One region of the Kitasatospora sp. GP30 genome, then DNA from elsewhere that is predicted to be linked to it. Evidence: riboswitches for the same ligand, from Rfam matches in the RefSeq annotation. Region 1 holds a riboswitch; the other holds the start of a gene.
The links. Region 1 has a riboswitch for S-adenosylmethionine ahead of P3T35_RS32270 (IclR family transcriptional regulator). Riboswitches for the same ligand answer to the same signal wherever they lie in the genome.
Positions count from the first base shown of each region.

Region 2: linked by a shared signal. The riboswitch ahead of thrC (threonine synthase) and the one ahead of P3T35_RS32270 (IclR family transcriptional regulator) in region 1 are both predicted to bind S-adenosylmethionine.

Region 1 is NZ_JARZAH010000036.1:2,508-9,609, forward strand. It holds gene P3T35_RS32250 (hypothetical protein) at 1-33, opposite strand, end outside; gene P3T35_RS32255 (M20 family metallopeptidase) at 421-1,593, opposite strand; gene P3T35_RS32260 (AbgT family transporter) at 1,651-3,213, opposite strand; gene P3T35_RS32265 (Lrp/AsnC family transcriptional regulator) at 3,330-4,358, shown strand; SAM riboswitch class I at 4,417-4,559, shown strand; gene P3T35_RS32270 (IclR family transcriptional regulator) at 4,758-5,471, shown strand; gene P3T35_RS32275 (MBL fold metallo-hydrolase) at 6,001-6,819, opposite strand; gene P3T35_RS32280 (XRE family transcriptional regulator) at 6,935-7,102, shown strand, end outside.
Region 2 is NZ_JARZAH010000009.1:172,537-179,638, forward strand. It holds gene P3T35_RS16685 (MoaD/ThiS family protein) at 50-328, opposite strand; gene thrC (threonine synthase) at 396-1,673, opposite strand; SAM riboswitch class I at 1,691-1,822, opposite strand; gene P3T35_RS16695 (glucosyl-3-phosphoglycerate synthase) at 2,004-3,038, shown strand; gene P3T35_RS16700 (trehalose-6-phosphate synthase) at 3,085-4,536, shown strand; gene otsB (trehalose-phosphatase) at 4,564-5,418, opposite strand; gene P3T35_RS16710 (DUF3263 domain-containing protein) at 5,449-5,676, opposite strand; gene P3T35_RS16715 (DeoR/GlpR family DNA-binding transcription regulator) at 5,812-6,603, opposite strand; gene P3T35_RS16720 (sugar isomerase) at 6,761-7,102, shown strand, end outside.

The DNA.
Region 1 (7,102 bases):
TGGCGTCAGGAGTGGCAGGAAGTTGAACATCACCGGCCGGACGGCGTCGACTCCGGTCAGGTCGACGCGCCGGCCCGCGCCCGCCGCCCGGACCCGGGCGAACGCCTCATCGTGGGTCTGAACCAGGTCGGCGGGCTCGGGCCGGTTCGGATCGCGGACCAGGCGCGGGTGCGGGCTCTCTGTGCCGACCGATGGCCCGGCTGCCGGGGCCGGGGCCGGGGCCGGGGGCGAGCTGACCTGACGGCTCCTCGAGTGGCGGGAAACGCCGTCCGTGCGGGGGAGTCGTTGAAACTCCTCGCGTTGAACTGCCGTTCGTGGATGAGGCCTTGCCGACGCAGCCGCACCTTCTCGGCAGCCGCTCCTTTGGCGGCAGGGCCGATGTCACGGAGACGGGTCCTGCCGCCGGGGGAAGTCGGCCGCTCAGCTGTGCAGCGGTTCGGCCAGCCGTCCGAGCAGGCCCGCGACCAGTGCGGTCTGGGTGGGTACGGTGTCGGGGTAGATGAACTCGCCCTGGGCGTGGGCGCCGTCGCCGACCGCGCCCATGCCGCACAGGACGGGCAGGCCGAGGGCGGCGACGAAGTTGGCGTCGCTGGCGCCGCCGACGGCGGCGGCGGGCAGTCCGTCGCGGCCCTGTTCGCGGGCGACTTCGCGGGCGAGGCCGAGGAGTGGTGCGGAGGCCGCGTTGAGGGTCATCGGTGGCCGGTTCCAGGCGTGGTCGATGTCGATCCGGACCCGCGGGTCGCTGACCTTGATGGCCTCCAACTCCGCGTCCACGCGCTCCCGTTCGGCCTCGCTGCTGACCCGGATGTCGACGCTCGCGGTGGCCAGCCCGGCGACGACGTTGGCGGCGGAGCCGCCGGTGATCAGCCCGGGGTTGATCGTGGTGCCCAGTGCGGGGGCGGCGACGGCCGCGGCGGCGACCACGAATTCGGACAGTGCGGTGATGGCGCTGGCCCCGTCCTCGGGTGCGAGTCCGGCGTGCGCCTCGACGCCGCTGGCGGTGACGCGGAAGGTCCCGTTGCCCTTGCGGGCGGTCTTGACCGCGCCGTGCGCGCTCGGTTCCAGTACCAGTGTCACGTCGGCGTGGTGCGCGATGTCCTCGATCACCGGACGTGAGGAGCGGGAGCCGACCTCCTCGTCGCCGTTGAAGAGGAAGGTGACCGTGGGCACCGGGAGGCCGTACTCCCGGGCCAGCTTGAGGGCCCAGATGCCCTGGGCCAGGCCGGTCTTCATGTCGAAGATGCCCGGCCCGCTGAGCTTCTCGCGGCCGCCCGACTCGGATGGTGCCCAGCCGGCGAGGGTGCCGGTGGGCCACACGGTGTCGTAGTGGCCGACGAGTGCGACGTGCCCGGGGGCAGTGCCGGGGTAGGTGAGGGTGAGGGTGTCGCCGCGCTCGCCACCGCGGTGGCGGTGCTCCTCGCCGGGTTGCCCGAGCCGGTGGACGGCCAGGTCGTGCAGGAGGTCCCGGCCGGCCGCCAGGCCGGCCAGGTCATAGCTGCTGGTCTCCTGGCCGACGAGGGTCATGATGTCGGTGACGATCTCCGAGGAGACCTCGTGGGCACGGTCGGTGAGGGCAACTGTGGCGGGGTTCATGATCGGCTTTCTCTTGCGAGCGGGTGGAGTGGTGGAGGTTGCGGCTGGAGGGGCGGCTCAGCCGATGCCGAGGGGGATGCCGAGCAGGTACCAGACGAGGAAGAAGGCGACCCAGGCGACCCAGGCGACGGCGGCGACCGGCAGGGTGAAGGAGGCGAGGGTGCCGATGCCGGCGTTCTTGCGGTACTGGCGCAGGTAGGCCACGGCCATCATGAAGAACGGGCTCATCGGCGTGATGCACTTGGTGACCGAGTCGGCGACCCGGTACATGGCCTGGGTCGCCTCCGGATGGATGCCGGTGAGCATCAGCATGGGCACCAGGACCGGGGCGACCAGCGCCCACAGCGCGGAGCCGCTGGTGACCAGCAGGTTCATCACCGCGATCAGCACGGCCACGCCGAGCAGCACCAGCCAGCCGTCGAGGTGCAGGTCGCGCAGCAGCTCGGCGCCCTTGACAGCGAGGATGTCGCCGAGGTTGGTCCACTTGAAGTAGGCGAGGAACTGGGACATCGCGAAGAACAGGACGATGGTCGGTGCCATCGACCTGGTGCCGTCGGCCATCGCGGCCATCACGTCGGGGGTGCCGCGGAAGGTGCCTGCGAGTCGGCCGTAGACCCAGCCGATCACGGCGAAGAACACCCCGAGGATCAGCGCCATGCCGCTGAACACCGGCGAGTTGACGATGCTGCCGTGGTCGCCGCGCAGCGGCGAGTGCGTCGGGATCATCGCCGCGACCAGGAGCGCGGCGAGACCCAGCGCGACCAGTGCGGCCCCGCGCAGCGCGCTGCGCTGCCGCGCGGTCGCCTCGATCGCCTGCGCCTCCGCCTTCTCGGCGATCGGCGCGGGGGCCACCGGCTCGTCGGGCTCCAGGTCCGAGCGCCGCACGAGTACCGTCTCGACGACGATCGTGATCACCACTGCCATCAGGACAGAGGACGCGAGCCCGAAGTAGTAGTTCGCCACCGGGGTGACGGCACCGTGCGGGTCGACGACGTGGGCCGCGGCCGTGGACATCGAGGACAGCAGCACATCGGTCGTGGTGAGGACGGGGGAGGCGTTGAAGCCCGCGGAGACCGACACGTAGGCGACGACGCAGCCGAGGATCGGGCTGCGGCCGGCGGCCCGGTAGAGCGCCGCGCCCAGCGGGATCAGCGTCACGTACGCGGCGTCGCCGGCGACGTGGCTGACCATCGCCGTCAGCGCCAGCGCGAAGGTCAGGTAGCGGCCCGGCACCCGCGCGACCAGGCGGCGCAGCAGCGTCTCGAACAGCCCGCTCTTCTCGGCGACGACGATGCCGAACATCACGATGAGGACCGTCGACAGCGGCGGGAACTGCGCGAAGTTGTCGACGGCGTGCCCGATGACGAGGGTGAACCCGTCCTTGCTGAGCAGGTTCTGCACCTTGATGGTCTTGTGCGTCCCCGGGAGCACGGCGCTGACGTGCTCGGCGGCCAGTACGGCGCTGAGCACGGCGACCACCGCCGCGAGGGCCCAGAACAGCCAGAACGGGTCGGGCAGCCGGTTGCCGGCCCGCTCGATCGCCGCCATCGCGCGGTTCATGGCGCGCATGGATCTCGAGCCGGGCTCGGTCTCCCGGGACTCGGTCACGGTGGCACTCATGGCGACCCTTTCGGCACTACTGAGGGATGTTTCCGCAAACAATGGCACTCAAGTGAGAGATTTTCTAGATCCTCTATGTCACGATGGGATCAACCGGCAGTCTAAGGTACGGAAACATGACTGGGCCTCTCCTCGACGAGCTCGACCGGCGCCTGATCGGGGCGCTGCACGTAGCCCCCCGGGCCACCTGGGACGACATCGGCGCGATCCTGCTCGCCGACGCGGGCACCCTCAAACGCCGCTACGACCGGCTGCACAAGGCCCGCATGGTGCGCGTGGTCGGTCAGGCCGACTGGGGCCTGCACTCCACGGCGATGCCGGTCCACGTCTTCCTGGACATCACCGGCGAAACCCCGCTGGCGGTCCTGGAGCGGCTCCGTGACCTTCCCCACGTCCAGCGCCTGGCGCAGATCTCCGGCGACTACCCCCTCTACGCCGTGATCCACGCCCCGTCCGAGGCGGCCACCAGCGAGGCGATCGACCGGCTGTTCTCGGTCCCCGGTGTCCGCCGCGTCAACGCCCTGCCCGCGCTCAGCACCCTGCGCCGGGGTGCCACCTGGGATCCGCAGTTCCTCACCGAAGCCGAGCGCGCCGGCCTGCTGGAACTCGCCGGGGTCAGCCCGGAGGGCACCGCGACCGCCAACCCGCCCGCCAAGCCCCTCAGCGAGGCCGAGCGCACCGTCGTCACCCAGCTGATCCAGGACGGCCGGGCCTCCGCCGCGAGCATCGCCCGCGCCGCCGCCCTGCCCACCTCCACCGCGCACCGCGTCGTGCGGCGGGTCCTGGACGAGCGCTGGGTCAAGCCGCGCTTGGAGATCGTGTCGGAATGGCTCGGCTTCCAGACCCCGTTCATGCTCCGCCTGCGGGTGGCCCCAGGCGAGACCCCCGAGGTCATGCGGCGCCTCGACCAGTTGCCCCAGACCCGCCTCGCCGTTCACGTCGCCAGTGACCTGTCCGTCCTCTGCATGGGCCTGGTCACCGATCGCTCCGCCCTGGCGCTCTTCATCGACGACGAACTCGCCGAGATCCCCGGCATTCACGCCGTCAGTGTCTACGTGATGCTCGCCGAGTCGCGGCGCTACTGGCTGGACCGGGACCTCGCCTCCGGCGCCCTCGGCGCCTTCCACGCGCCCCCGCTGCTCTGAGCCGGCCTTCGGGGTTGGGCGGGCCGTCCCGTCCGCGGATTCCTGTATGGTTCCTCGCGAATCATCCAGAGGGGTGGAGGGACCGGCCCTACGAAGCCCCGGCAACTCCCCGGTCGACTCGGCGTTCGACGTACATGCCGCGCCGCCCGGGATCAGTGCCAACTCCGGCCTGTCGCCAACGTGGCGCGGGAAAGATGAGGAGACTCGGTGCTCTCTGTGCTGTCCCTTGTCCGGGTGCTTGCCGCCCCGGCCCTTCCGCGTACCCGTCTCATGTCCGGCGCAGGCAATCGGCCGACTCCACCGGCCTGTTCGCGCTGACCTTCCCCGCTCCCCGCCCGGAGCCTCCCGCGAGCACAACCCACCTGCCGCTCGCGGGATTTGAGACTGGAGTACCCATTCATGGAGAACACGAGCGGCGTTGGCGTGCTCGACAAGGCCACCTCGATCCTCGGCGCCCTGGAGGCCGGCCCCGCCAACCTGGCCGGGCTGGTCGCCGCCACCGGTCTGGCCCGGCCCACTGCCCACCGACTCGCCGTCGCACTCGAGTACCACCGACTGGTCACCAGGGACCTGCAGGGTCGGTTCATTCTCGGCCCCCGACTCACCGAACTGTCCGCCGCGGCGGGCGAGGACCGTCTGCTGGCTGCCGCCGGCCCGGCCCTGACCCGCCTGCACGACATCACCGGTGAGAGTGCCCAGCTCTACCGCCGGCAGGGCGACATGCGGATCTGCGTGGCCGCCGCCGAGCGCCTCTCCGGCCTTCGCGACGCCGTCCCCGTCGGCACGACCCTGTCCATGAAAGCCGGTGCTGCCGCACAGATCCTGCTCGCCTGGGAGGAGGCCGAGCGCCTCCACCGCGGGCTGCAGGGCGCCCGCTTCACCGCAACCGCCCTCAGCGGCGTGCGGCGGCGCGGCTGGGCCCAGTCCATCGGCGAACGCGAGCCCGGCGTCACCTCCGTCGCCGCTCCCGTCCGCGGCCCGTCCAACCGGGTTGTGGCCGCCGTCTCCGTCTCCGGCCCGATCGAACGCCTCACCCGCCACCCCGGTGCACGCCTCGCCCAGGCCGTCGTCGAGGCCGCCAACCGCCTCACCGAAGCCCTACACCACCCCTGACCGTCATGAAGGGTGTCAAAACTCCGATCAGGCCGCTGAACTGGGAGTTCCCGTGGATCACGGGGTGGTTTGATCGGGGCGGCGTGGTACTCGTTGAGCAGTCCGCCGAGTACTCGGCGGCGTCTGACTGCGACGGTTGGGCCCGAGGGCGGGCGACGGGAGAAGCATCCGCGGCGGCGGATCGTGGACGCGATCTTCTACGTCGTGCGGACCGGGTGCGCTTGCCGACAGCTTCCAAAAGACTTCGCGCCAAGGCCCACGGTGTACTGGTACTTCACGCGGTGGCACGACGACGGGACGGTGGAACGGATCCACGACGCGCTGCGCGGTCAGGTCCGCGAGGCTGAGGGCCGCGGTGCCGGGCCGAGCGCGGTGTTGATCGCTTCGCAGTCCGTGCGCACCGCCGACACCGTCCCTGCGGCCACAGCGCGAGCGACGCGCGGTGCGTCGCTCGTCGTGCTTGTGGGGGTCGCCGTTGAGCTTGCCCTTGGCCGCCATCACGAGCACGGCCCGGAGCCGGCAGGCTCGATCAGCCGATCGGTGGTGCGAGGTATTCCAGCGCATAACCGTCGCCGGAGGGGGTTACGCGGGCGATGCCGGGTGAGTCGAGGTGGGCGCCGGCTACGAAGTGGTGTGGTTGAGTCAGTTGTTCGAGGAGGGCTGCTCGCGCGCTGCGGGCCTGGGACTGGTTGCCGTCGAGCTCCCAGGACACGTTCGGCTGATCGAATTGGAGCGTGGGAACGTGAACGGTGTCGCCCCAGACGAGAAGGTGGCCGATGCCGCTCCTGATGTCGTACACGGTGTGACCAGGTGTGTGGCCCGGTGTCGGGATCGCGGTGGTCCAGTCGTTGATCGCGACCTTCTCCGACACGGGTACGACCCGGTCGCGGATCGGCTCGAGCCGCCCCGTGAACACCGAGGCGTCGCCCGCTCCGATCCACACGCGCTCGAGTCTGGTGAACGCCGCTGAACCGTCCGGCGCGATCAGGCCGCTCACGTGGTCTTCGTGCTTGTGGGTGATGGCCACATCCGTGACACGCGCGCGGTCGATTCCCGCTTCGTCGAGCGCGTCGTAGATCAATCCCATGGTGGGGTCGTGCCAGGCGTTGGACGCGCCGGTGTCGATGAGCACCGACCGCGTGCCGTCGGTGACGAAGAAGGCGTTGACCGACAGCCGCAAGTTGTCGCCGGTCAGCGGGACGGCGGCCGGCAGCACATCGAGCGTGCGCCCATCCTTGTCGCGGAGCCGTGTCGGCGGCATGTCGATGTACCCGTCTCGTAACGAGATCACCTGCAGGTCGCCGAATTCGAACGTGGCATGGTGCCGGCCACTCGAGATCAAACGCATGGAACCCCTCCGTCGTGTCGGGCGAGCATCGCGTGTCTCCGATAGAAGATCAGATCTTCTTTAGAAGAAACACTACACTGTGGGACAGCGAGGTACCCATCGATCGAGGAGCACGGTGGTCGAGCAAGACGGGAACGCGACCGAACCACAGCACGGTGATGACCTGGCCGGTGCGTTCGGCGGCAACGTGCGGCGACGCCGCGAGGAGGCCGGCCTGACGCTGGACCAGTTGTCCACACAGTCGTCGGTCAGCCGGGCGATGCTGTCCAAGGTCGAACGCGGC
Region 2 (7,102 bases), on a different contig from region 1:
GTGCGGCCCGCCATGACCGCACGACGCCCCACAGGGCCCTGACGGGCCGTCAGCAGCCGCCCGCCACGGCCGGGATGATCGAGATGCCGGCGCCGCCGGGGATCTCGGTCGCCAGGCCCTCGGCGAACCGCACGTCGTCGTCGTTCACGTACACGTTGACGAACCGGCGCAACTTGCCGGTGTCGTCCAGGAGTCGGGCGCCGATGCCGGTGTGGTTGCGGTCCAGGTCGGCGATCACCTCGGCCAGGGTGGCGCCCTCGGCGGTCACTTCGGACCGGCCGTCGGTGTAGGTGCGCAGGATGGTGGGAATGCGGACGGTGGCGCTCATCGGGGGTACTCCTTGCTCAAGGCGCTCATGGCGTTCGGGCGGTTCCGGGTGGGGGATGCGGGCGGACTCAGACCAGGCCGGCGGCCCGGAACGACTCCAGGCTCGGCCGGATCACCGCGGTCAGGCCGGCCCCCGCCGCCGCGTCCAGCGTCTTGAGGCCGTCGCCGGTGTTGATCGCCACGGTCTCCTTGCCCGGGTCCAGCTGTCCGCTCTCGACCAACTTCTTGAGCACGCCGATGGTCACGCCGCCGGCGGTCTCGGCGAAGATGCCCTCGGTGCGGGCCAGCAACCGGATCGCCTCGACCACCTCGGCGTCGGTGACGTCCTCCACCGCGCCGCCGGTGCGCCGGGCGATGTCCAGCACGTACGGGCCGTCCGCCGGGTTGCCGATCGCCAGCGACTTGGCGATGGTGTCCGGCTTGACCGGACGGATCACGTCGCGACCGGCCTTGAACGCCTCGGCCACCGGGGAGCATCCGGTCGCCTGGGCGCCGAAGACCCGGTACGGCCGGTCCTCGACCAGTCCGAGCTCGATCAGCTCCCGCAACCCCTTGTCGATCTTGGTGAGTTGGGAGCCGGAGGCGATCGGGATCACGATCTGCTCCGGCAGCCGCCAACCGAGCTGCTCGCAGATCTCGAAGGCCAGCGTCTTGGAGCCCTCGCCGTAGTACGGCCGCAGGTTGACGTTGACGAAGCCCCAGCCCTCGCCGGCCGGATCGCCGATCAGCTCGGAGCAGAACCGGTTCACGTCGTCGTAGTTGCCCTCGATGCCGACCAGGTCACCGCCGTAGACCGCGGCCATGACGATCTTGGCGTGCTCCAGGTCGTGCGGGATGAAGACGCAGGAGCGCAGGCCGGCCCGGGCCGCCGCGGCGCCCACCGCACCGGCCAGGTTGCCGGTGGAGGAGCAGGACAGGGTGGTGAAGTCGAAGGCCCGGGCCGCCTCGATGGCGCAGGCCACCACCCGGTCCTTGAACGAGTGGGTGGGGTTGCCGGAGTCGTCCTTGACGTGCAGCCGGGCGGTGAAGCCGAGCTCCTTGCCGAGCCGGTCGGCCTCGACCAGCGGGGTCCAGCCGGGGTTGAGGTTGGGCTTGGTCGCCACGTCGGCCGGGACCGGCAGCAGCGGGGCGTAGCGCCAGATGGAGGCCGGGCCGGCCTCGATCCGGGCCCGCAACTCGGCGGTGTCGTGGCCGCTGTAGTCGTAGGCGATCTCCAGCGGGCCGAAACACTCCAGGCAGGCGAAGCTGGGACCGAGCGGGAACCGGGTGCCGCACTCCCGACAGGACAGGGCGGCGGCGGGGCCGAGATCAACGGTGGACGTTGCGGCAGGGGTAGCGGTAGCCATGGGCGGCGAGGCCTCTCTCCTCATCTTCCCCGTGACGCGGTCGCGCCCGGGCCGGAATTGGCACCTGTCTCGCCGGGGCCTGCTACAGGCCGGTCGAGAAGGTTGCCGGGACGTCAACGGGCCGTTCCCTCAGTCCCTCTGGATGAGCTCTGTGAAGTTGTCATCGGCGCACCGCACGGATGCGCGAGCCGACGTTTTCCTGGCGGTCCACCCCGGTGTGCGAAGGTCTGACCGCAGTACGAAGACTGTATCCGAAGGCACCACAGCGGAAAGGGGCCGTCCGCCACGCGAGACGCCCCGGACCATTTCCACGCGTACAAGGAGCGAGATTTGCCAGCCGAGCAGAGCCCCGCGCTACTCCCGGAGGCGGCCCGCTGGTTGCGCCGCAGGTCCTGGACCGCGGCCGACCGGCCGGTGCCGCGGTTACTGGCCGCGAAGGAGGCGGCCGGGGCGGCCGGCACGGTCAGCGTGGTGCTGCCGGCGCTCGACGAGGAGTCCACGGTCGGCGAGATCGTCGAGGTGATCCGCCGTGAGCTGATGGAGCGGATCCCGCTGGTGGACGAGCTGGTGGTGGTGGACTCCGGCTCGGTGGACCGGACCGCCGAGGTGGCCGCGGCCGCCGGTGCCCGGGTGGTGCACCGGGACGCGATCCTGCCCCGGCTGCCGGCCGTGCCCGGCAAGGGCGAGGTGCTGTGGCGCTCGCTGCTGGTGACCAGCGGGGCGATCGTCTGCTTCATCGATGCCGACCTGCGCGAGTTCGACCCGGCGTTCGTCTCCGGGATCGTCGGCCCGCTGCTCACCGACCCGGAGATCCAGCTGGTCAAGGCGATGTACGACCGCCCGCTGGAAGTTTCGAACAGCGGCTCCGCCGCGGGCTCAGGCACGGTGGTCCCGTCCGGCGGCGGCCGGGTGACCGAACTGGTCGCCAGACCCCTGCTCAACCTGCACTGGCCGCAGCTGGCCGGCTTCGTGCAGCCGCTCGGCGGCGAGTACGCGGCCCGTCGCTCGCTGCTGGACCGGCTGCACTTCCCGACCGGCTACGGGGTGGAGCTGGGCCTGCTGGTCGACGCCCTGGACCTGGTCGGGCTGGACGCGCTGGCCCAGGTGGACGTCGGAGTGCGCCACCACCGCCACCAGGACAGCCAGGCACTGGGCCGGATGGCCGCCACCATCTACCGCACCGCGCTGGAGCGGCTGGACCGCACCAACCGGCTCAAGGCCGCCGACGACCTGGCCCGCCCGGTGCTCACCCAGTTCTCCCGGGACCCGGTGACCCGGGACTTCACGGCGCACGACCACCCGGTGACGGCCCTGGAGCGGCCGCCGATGATCGAGCTGCCGGAGTACCGGAACCAGCGGATGTGACAAAGGCCCTGGTTTGCCACCCCGCGACCCCGGCAAGGTTGCCGGTATGGCCGAGCAAACGACCGCACGCGTCCTGGTCGCTTCCAACCGCGGCCCGGTCGCCTTCCGCCACGCCGCGGACGGCAGCCTGACACCGCGCCGCGGTGGCGGCGGCCTGGTGTCCGGGCTGTCCGCGATCGACGACCCGCACGCGGTCTGGGTCTGCGCGGCGCTCGGCGAGGCGGACCGGGCCGCCGCCCGGCAGTCCCCGCAGGGCCGCCTGGACCTGGCCGGGTTCGACGTCGGCGGCCAGGCCGTCCGGATGCTGGACATCGATCCGGTGGTCTTCGACCAGGCGTACAACGGGGTGGCCAACTCCACCCTGTGGTTCCTGCACCACCAGCTCTACAACACCCCCACCGCGCCGGCCTTCGACCAGGCCGCGGCCGAGCGGTGGGCCGGGTTCCGGGAGTACAACGAGGCCTTCGCCGCGGCGCTGGCCGCCGAGGCCGCGCCGGGCGCGGCGGTGCTGGTCCAGGACTACCACCTGACCCTGGTGCCGGCCCTGCTCCGGGAGCGCCGCCCCGACCTGCGGATCGGCTACTTCCTGCACACCCCCTGGGCGCCGGTCGACTACTTCCGGCTGCTGCCCGACGGCCCGGCCGCCGCCGTGCTCACCGGGGTGCTGGGCGCGGACCGGGCCGGCTTCCACACCCGGCGCTGGGCCGAGGCGTTCGCCGACTGCAGCGAGCGGGTGCTGGGCGCCACCGTGGACCGGGCGGCACTGACCGTGACCTTCCAGGGCCGCACCACGGCGCTGGGCGTGCACCCGCTGGGCGCCGACGCGGAGTTCCTGCGCGAGCGGGCGCACCGGCCGGACGTCGACGAGCGACTGGCCGCGCTGAAGGCCGCGGTGGGCGACCGGCGAACCATCGTCCGGGTGGACCGCACCGAGCTGAGCAAGAACATCGTGCGCGGCCTGCAGGCCTACCGGCACCTGCTGCGCACCCGCCCCGAGTGGCACGACCGGCTGGTGCACATCGCCTTCGCCTACCCGTCCCGCCAGGACCTGGCCGAGTACCGCGACTACACGGCGGCGGTGCGGCGGATCAGCGAGGAGATCAACGCCGAGTTCGGCACCGCCACCTGGCAGCCGCTGATACTCCAGGTCGAGGACGACTTCGCCCGCTCGCTGGCCGCCTACCGGCTGGCCGACGTGGCGCTGGTCAACCCGATCCGGGACGGCATGAACCTGGTCGCCAAGGAGGTGCCGGTGGTCTCCGAGGCGGGCTGCGCGCTGGTGCTCTCCCGGGAGGCGGGCGCCTGGGCGGAGCTGGCCGAGGACGCGATCGGGATCAACCCGTACGACGTGGTGGGGACCGCCGACGCGCTGCACCGGGGCCTGACCATGCCCGCCGCCGAGCGCACCGAACGCACCAAGCGGCTGGCGGCGGCGGCCACCGCGCTCTCGCCGCAGCAGTGGTTCCTCGAGCAGTTGGCCGCGCTGACCGCCTCCTGAGCGGCCCAGCAGCGACTCAGCAGCGACTCAGCGCGTCGGCACGAGCTCCTCGCCCAACTGGTCCAGCAGCTCCACCACCCCGCCGGGCCCCGGCACCACCAGGTCGGCCCGCTCGGCCACCTCGCGCACCGGCGGCTCGCCGGTCACCGGGCCGCTGGCCACCAGCAGCCCGGGCAGCCCGGCGGCCCGCAGCCGGTCGACCGCGTCGAAGGCGGCCAGGTCGCCCAGGTCGTCACCGGCGTAGAGCACTGCGCCGGCCCCGCGTTCGCGCACCAGCTCGGTGAGCGCGGCGCCCTTGTCGACGCCCGGCGGGCGCAGCTCGATCACCATCCGCCCCGGCTCCACCGCCAGGCCGTGCGCGGCGGCCAGGTCGGCGAGCGGCGCACGCAGGCGGTCGAGCACCGCGTCCGGGTCGGCGGTGCGCCGGGTGTGCACGGCCAGCGAGCGCTCCTTGTCCTCCACCACGGTGCCCTCCGGGACGCCCAACGAGGCCAGCAGCGCGGGCAGTTCGGCCCGGACCGCGGCCACGCCGGGGTGGCTGGCGGGCGCGGTCAGCTGCCCGGTCGTGGAGTCCCAGCGCTCGGCGCCGTAGTGGCCGAGCACCACCAGGTGGTCCAGGCCCGGGGCAGCGGCGAAGCCGCCGAGCCGCACCGCGGCCAGTGCCGGACGCCCGGTGACCACCGCGACGGTGCCGACCCGGCCGGACAGCCGGGCCAGGACGCCGGCCGCGCCCGGGTGCGCGAAGGCCTGCTCGGGGTCCGCGACGATCGGGGCCAGGGTGCCGTCGAAGTCGAAGGCGAGCAGGGCGCGGCGGGGCTCGGCCAGCAGCGCGGCCAGGCCCGCACGGCCGGCGGGGGTGGTCGGTTCCAGCAGGGTGCCCATGGCGGCCAACCTACCCGCAAGGTCGCTCACTTAACGCTCCGCACGCCGGGCTTCCCGGATCCGCCGCAGCCGGTTGACCAGCACCGGGGCGTGGGCGAGCGCCTCCGGCCGGTCCAGCAGGCCGTTGAGCAGCTGGTAGTAGCGGGTGGCCGAGATGCCCAGCTCCTCGCGGACGGCCTGCTCCTTGGCGCCCTGGGTGCGCCAGGGGCGGGCCTCCAGGGCCAGCACGGCGCGGTCGCGGTCGGTGAGCTCGGTCATGCGGCCATTATCCCGGGGCCCGCGGCACCACCCCGCGGGCACGCGGCCATCCTCCCCGGGGGCACTCGGCCACCATCCCGAGGCGTACAGCCACCACCCCGGTGCGTACGGCCGCCACCCCGGGGGCCGGCCGGGTCAGACGGTGAGCACCCGAATCCCGGCCTCGGCGAAGCCGGCCACCATCTCCTCGGGCGCCGCCGAGTCGGTGACCAGGGTGTCGATCGCCTCCAGGCCGCAGATCCGGGCGAAGGCGCGCCGGCCCAGCTTGGAGGAGTCGGCGGCCACCACCACCCGGCGGGCCCGCGCGGCGAGCAGCCGGTTGACGCTGGCCTCGCCCTCGTGGTGCGCGGTCGCGCCGGCCTGGACGTCCAGCGCGTCCACGCCCAGCACCGTGACGTCCATGGTGAGTTCGCCGAGCACGCTGGCGGCCAGCGGGCCGATCAGCTCATAGGACTGCGGGCGGGCGACACCACCGGTGACCACGATCTTCACGGCCGGCCGGACCGTCAACTCATTGGCGATGTTGAGCGCGTTGGTCACCACGGTGAGCGACTGGCCGCCGGCTTCCGGCCGTTCGGCCAGCTCCGGGCGGACCGCGAGGGCCCGGGCCACCTCGGTGGTGGTGGTGCCGCCGTTCAGGCCGACCACCTCGCCCGGGTCGATCAGCGCCGCCACCGCCTGGCCGATCCGCTGCTTGGCGCCCGCGTGCCGGGCGGTCTTGTAGCGCAGCGGCAGGTCGTAGGAGACGTTGTGGGCCACCGCGCCGCCGCGGGTGCGGGTGACCATCTGCTGGCGGGCCAGCTGGTCCAGGTCGCGGCGGATGGTGGCGGCCGAGACGCCGAGTGCCGTGGCTGCCTCCTCGACCTCCAACCTGCCGTGCTCGGCGAGGAGTTCGAGGAGACCGTTCCATCGCTCGTATCGGGACACGCCGCGCCTTCCAAAGCTGATCGACCACCGCTGCCCGGACAGCGTCGCACAGTGCCGTTCACCGCCGTAGTGCCGTTCCGTACTTGCCGACCCTATTGCGCATTACTGATCGAAACAGCTATAAAACAAGCACGTTCACGCAGACGGAAGGAACGCCATGAGCTCTCTGACCGCCCAGGAGCTGGCCACCCAGCCGGCCACCTGGCGCCGGGCCGCCGCGCTCGCCGAGCCCTCGGACACCGCGCTGCCGCAGCCCGGCGAGCGGGTCGCCGTGGTCGGCTGCGGCACCTCCTGGTTCATGGCGCAGGCCTATGCCGCGCTGCGCGAGGCCGCCGGCCAGGGCGAGACCGACGCCTTCGCGGCCTCCGAGTTCCGTTATGCCCGGCAGTACGACCGGGTTCTCGTGATCTGCCGCTCCGGCACCACCACCGAGGTGCTGGCCCTGCTGGACCGGCTGTCCGACCGGACCCCGACCGCCGCGCTGACCGCCGACCCGGCC